Simiduia agarivorans SA1 = DSM 21679: one gene and its partner. The protein of the gene in region 1 interacts with the protein of each later gene in a pairwise test. Links are inferred from orthologs where the notes say so. Each region holds a gene or a part of one and is shown on either strand. Other genes may lie near its edges.

Region 1 (2,869 bases):
CCAAAGCCCACGGAACTTGGGCGCGGAAGTGCAGGAAGGTATTAAAGGACAACGCATGACCCCAACCCACAACACAACACCAGCTTCAAACACCTGCCCCTTCTGCACCCTGCAAGCAGAAGCGCCCACCCGCATCCGCGCACAAAATAAACACGCCTTTTTAATGGACGACGGCTACCCGGTAACCCAAGGCCACAGCCTCATCATCCCCAAACGCCACATCGCGTCCTTTTTCGATGCCACCGAAGAAGAACGCCACGCCATGCTCGCGCTGGTGGATGAAGCCAAAACCGAATTAGACGCCCAATACCAACCCGCCGGCTACAACCTCGGCATCAACGACGGCCCCGCCGCCGGCCAAACGGTCATGCACCTGCATGTGCATGTGATTCCGCGGTATGCGGAGGAGGGGGTTGATCCGCGTGGGGGTGTGCGGTGGGTGGTGGCGGAAAAGGCGAAGTATTGGGATTGATTAGTGAGCTGATCGTTATTTGACCAGTGTCACGAGTTAAGCAGAAAGCACCGATCGCCCCAGTCAAGTGATAAGATTGGCCAGCAAAATCATGGGCTTAGACAAGCATCAAGCCTAAGCCCAATCGGTATCAGAGACAAATTACGCATGACATTAATAAACCTAAAAGACCTAGAAGCCCATCTATGGCACGCCGCCCATATCATTACAGGCCCCATAGACGCCTCTGACTATAAAACCTACATCTTCCCGATCCTGTTTTTTAAACGGATATGCGATGTATATGACGAGGAATTTGAGCAGGCCTTGGCGCAGGTGGGTGATGAAGAGCTTGCCAAGGGCGACATGTTTCACCGGATTCAGATTCCTGAAAACTGCCACTGGAGTCATGTATTCAACCGCACCAAAGATGTCGGTCAAGCGTTAAAAGATGCGTTCCGAGGCATCGAATTAGCAAACCCAAAGCTACACGGCATATTTGGCGATGCCAGCTGGACCAATAAAGATCGCTTGTCAGATGAACTATTGAGCACACTGCTCAATCATTTCAACAAAGTAAACCTCGGTGTCGCCAGCGTGCGTGACGACGACATGGGGCGCGCATACGAATACCTGATTAAACGCTTTGCTGATAAGGCCAACAAAAAGGCTGGGGAATTCTATACCCCGCGCACCATCGTTCGCCTAATGGTGAACATTCTTGATCCTAAAGCGGGTGAAAGCGTTTACGACCCGGCATGCGGTACCGGCGGCATGCTACTGGAAACCATCCACCACGTTAAAGAAAACGGCGGTGATCCGCGCTTGCTAAAAATCAAAGGCCAGGAGAAGAACCTAACCACCGAGGCCATTGCCCGCATGAACCTGTTTCTCCATGGGCAGGAAGACTTTGACATTGTGCGTGGCGACACACTGCGTGACCCTAAGTTTCTGGTCAGTGATCGCCTTGAAACCTTTGATTGTGTGATCGCCAACCCGCCGTTCAGCCTTAAAGAATGGGGCTATGATCTCTGGTCGGCAGATCCTTATGGTCGCAAACAGTATGGTTTGGCACCCAAAACCAACGGCGATTTTGCCTGGGTGCAACACATGTTCGCGTCGCTTAACGATAGCGGCCGAATGGCTGTGGTCTTGCCTCATGGCGTGCTGTTCCGTGGTGGTGCTGAAGGCGCAATCCGTACCAAGCTTCTGCAGGAAAACCGCATCGAAGCCATTATCGGTGTAGCATCAAACCTCTTTTATGGTACCGGCATTCCAGCCAGCATTCTCGTGCTACGAAAGTCACGTCCGAAGCTCCATAAAGATCATGTGTTAATCATCAACGCCGAAGAAATCTTCACCAAAGGCCGCGCACAAAACACCCTGACCAATGATCAGGCAGATGAAATCTATGGCATCTACCAAAGCCAGGTTAAACAGGGCCCTAAAGCAGCCAAAATTGAAGGCGTTGCTCGCTGGGTGCCGATCAGTGAAATCGAAGAAAACGACTTTAACCTGAACATTGCGCGCTATGTGCAAAAGCCACTGGAAGAAGAAACTATCTCGGTAGAAGACGCATTAAGGGATTTTCAGCAAAAGCTCACCGCTTTGGAACAAGCCGAAAACGAATTGGAAGCCCTGCTGATCAAAGAGGGTTTTGAAATATGAAAAAAGCAGACTTAGAAAACCTCCTCTGGGGTGCAGCCGAGTTTTTGCGCGGCCAAATCGACGCCTCAGACTACAAGCAGTACATCTTCCCGCTGCTGTTTTATAAGCGCCTGTCGGATGTGTATTTGGAAGAATACACCGAAGCATTGGAGATCCATGAAGGCGATGCCGAATACGCAGCCATGCCCATGTTTCACCGTTTTGACATCCCAAAAGAAGCCCGTTGGGAGAAGGTGCGCCACACCAGCAAAAACATTGGTGAGGCCATTCAAAACGCACTGCGTTTAATTGAAGCCAACAACCCGCGCTTACATGGCGTGTTTGGTGATGCCCAGTGGACCAACAAAGAACGTTTACCTGATCACCTGCTATCTGATCTGATTGAGCACTTCAGTAAAATTCCGCTAGGGATTAAATCGGTCGCTCAGGATGATCTGGGAGAGGCTTACGAATACCTAATCAAAAAATTTGCCGACGACTCCGGCCATACTGCTGCTGAGTTTTATACCAACCGTACAGTCGTGCATCTGATGACGCGCATTATGGGCTTAAAGCCCGGTGAAACCGCTTATGACCCCACCTGCGGCACCGGTGGCATGTTGCTAAATGCGGTAATGGATTTACGCTCTCAGGGCAAAGAATGGAGATCAGTGCATCTCTATGGGCAAGAAGTGAACCTGCTCACTTCGGCGATTGCACGAATGAATATGTTCCTGCACGACATTGAAGAGTTCGATGTGCTGCGCGGCG
Region 2 (2,817 bases), 620 kb from region 1 along the record:
CAGGACTTCATGGAAGTGGAAACGCCCATGCTGCACGTGATTCCCGGCGGTGCCTCGGCGCGCCCGTTTGTGACCCATCACAATGCGTTGGATGTGGATATGTTCCTGCGCATTGCGCCTGAACTGTATCTGAAGCGTCTGGTGGTTGGCGGGTTTGAGCGGGTGTACGAAATTAACCGCAATTTCCGCAACGAAGGTTTGTCTACCCGGCACAACCCGGAATTCACCATGCTGGAGTTCTACCAGGCTTACGCGGATTACAAAGACCTGATGGACCTCACCGAAGATATGCTGCGCAAGCTGGCCATTGAAGTGTTGGGTTCAACTGCGTTTGAGTATCAGGGCACGGCGTTTGATTTTGCCCAGCCGTTCGACCGTATTTCCGTGGTTGACGCCATTCTGAAATACAATGCCGGCATTGAACGCGCGCAGCTCGAAGATATGGAGCAGGCAACCGCTATCGCCAATAAACTGGGTATCGACGTTAAGCCAACCTGGGGATTGGGTAAGGTACAGATCGAAATCTTTGAAGAAACCGCTGAGCACAAACTGATCCAGCCGACGTTCATCACTGAGTACCCCGCCGAAGTGTCGCCGCTGGCGCGTCGCAACGACGACAATCCGTTTGTCACCGATCGGTTTGAATTTTTCGTGGGCGGCCGTGAAATCGCCAATGGCTTCTCGGAGTTAAACGACGCTGAGGATCAGGCCGATCGTTTCATGCAGCAGGTGCAGGAAAAGGATGCGGGCGATGATGAGGCCATGCATTACGATGCCGACTATGTGCGTGCGCTGGAGTATGGCTTGCCACCGACAGCGGGCGAGGGCATTGGCATCGACCGCCTGGTGATGCTGCTGACAAACTCGCCCTCGATTCGTGACGTGTTGCTGTTTCCGCACATGCGACCCGAGTAACAAAAAGGCCGCTCTGCGGCCTTTTTTGTTTGACGCTAACTAAAGAGGTTAACGTTTTGGCCACCATTGTCGAACAACTGGATGCCGGCTGGCGCGCTGTTTTTGAGCAGGAGCTGGCCAAACCTTACATGCAATCGCTGAGGGACTTTCTTAAAACCCGTAAGCGGTCGGGTGCTGAGATCTATCCGCCGGATGCGCTGTGGTTTAATGCGTTTCTGACAACACCGCTGGCAGACGTAAAGGTCGTGATTGTCGGGCAGGACCCTTACCATGGCCCCGGCCAGGCCCATGGCCTCAGCTTCAGTGTGCCGGTGGGTCAGGCCTTGCCGCCCAGTCTGAAAAACATCTACAAAGAACTCTATGCAGCGCCGGCGGAATACCCCGATGGCGACCTGAGCCATTGGGCCAGACAAGGTGTATTGCTGTTGAATGCATCGCTCACGGTAGAGCAGGGGCAGGCTGCCAGTCATGCCGGCAAAGGCTGGGAGCAGTTCACTGCCGCTTGTCTGCAGGCGGTCAATCGGCAGTGTGAGCATGTGGTGTTTCTGGCCTGGGGGCGATTTGCTCACAAGGTGTGCGAATCGATAGATGCCAAACGTCATCGGGTGATTAAAACGTCACACCCGAGCCCCTTGGGTGCAACCAAGGCGGGTCGTGATTTTGTCGCGTTTTTGGGCTCGGATTGCTTTGGCGAAGCCAACCGTCAGCTGAGCCAGTGGGGCAAGCCAACCGTGGCGTGGCGGCGGTAATTTATTGCAGCATGGCCATGGCGGCTTCCATTTCGGCACTCAGATCGTCTGCTTCGGCGCTTTCCATGTCGGAGTCCAGCCCGAGGCGGGCAAAGGCTTTGACAGTGCCATAATCGACCTGTGCCAATGCGTGTGAACTGCCCATATAGCTTTGCAGCATGGCCACTGTTACCAGATCGGCATAGTCAGCTTCCGGTGCTTCACGGGCAAAATTCATGTGTTGGCTGGGCACTTTCTGAATCGCTTCGGGGAAGCCCCAGTGGGCGAGGATTCTATCGCCCAATGTGCCCTGTAATTGTTCTACCACTGTATCCAGCGTAAAACTGTCTTTCAGCAGCGAAGGGTGCTCTTCTGCGTAGGTCAGAATGGGCAGAACGCCGATTTTGTGCGTCAGGCCAGCCAGGGTCGCCTGATCGGGCCGTAACCGGGTGCGGTGCTTACACAGCACGTGGCAGATGCCAGCGATTTCACTCGAGCGGGTCCACACTTCTCTCAGGCGCCGGTCTATCAGATCGCTGGTGGCCTGGAACATCTGCGACATGGCGAGGCCCGTGGCAATATTGCAGGTGTACTCGATACCCAATCTCGCCAGTGCCATTTTCAGGTCAGTGATTTCTTTTGAGCCTCTGAGCAGTGGGCTGTTTGCCACTTTAATCAGGCGGGCGGTAAGTGCTGCGTCGGAGCCTATGACTTTGCCCAGCTGGTCGATCGAGGCGTCTGGGTCCTCGGCGACCTCCCGTACGCGCAAGGCGACCTCTGGCAGCGTTGGTAGCACCAGTTGATCTTTCTCGAGTGCGGTGATGATGTCTTGGCTGACTTTCTCGACCAGCTGGCTCATGCAGGCGTCCTTGTTAAATCTGACTATGACTCATTGTTTATAGCATAGGGAGGCTGAATGGGCCTGAGTATTTTATCGCCTGCTTGAAGTATGGTGTCTTCAGTGAGGGCGTCCGTGCGGACCTCCGCAAAGGCAAGCCATTGATTGGCCTCCGCCCGGTGTTGCTTGATGATCTTGCCTGAGGGGATTCCCTGTGTATCGGTAAGTACATCGGTTTCAGGCTGGCTTTCGCCAGATAGCAGCACGCACCGGGTTTTCAGCTTGGCCTTGTACTCCATGCGGGCAATGATTTCCTGACCGATGTAGCAGCCTTTT

What was found. The genes of interacting proteins can lie anywhere in the genome.
Region 2: the proteins of M5M_RS06115 (region 1) and ung interact in binary tests that used the Escherichia coli proteins (3 or more experiments, as listed by UniProt). The link is inferred for Simiduia agarivorans SA1 = DSM 21679 from one-to-one orthologs.

Annotation. Positions count from the first base shown.
Region 1 is NC_018868.3:1,368,199-1,371,067, reverse strand. It holds M5M_RS06115 (type I restriction-modification system subunit M), read left to right. Parts: upstream 1-619; coding sequence 620-2,119; downstream 2,120-2,869. Other genes in the region: M5M_RS06110 (type I restriction-modification system subunit M), read left to right, coding at 2,116-2,869; M5M_RS06120 (HIT family protein), read left to right, coding at 56-472. UniProt on the Escherichia coli protein: The subtype gamma methyltransferase (M) subunit of a type I restriction enzyme. The M and S subunits together form a methyltransferase (MTase) that methylates A-2 on the top and A-3 on the bottom strand of the sequence 5'-AACN(6)GTGC-3'.
Region 2 is NC_018868.3:746,900-749,716, reverse strand. It holds ung (uracil-DNA glycosylase), read left to right. Parts: upstream 1-971; coding sequence 972-1,664; downstream 1,665-2,817. Other genes in the region: ygfZ (CAF17-like 4Fe-4S cluster assembly/insertion protein YgfZ), read right to left, coding at 2,526-2,817; M5M_RS03360 (HDOD domain-containing protein), read right to left, coding at 1,666-2,502; lysS (lysine--tRNA ligase), read left to right, coding at 1-915. UniProt on the Escherichia coli protein: Excises uracil residues from the DNA which can arise as a result of misincorporation of dUMP residues by DNA polymerase or due to deamination of cytosine.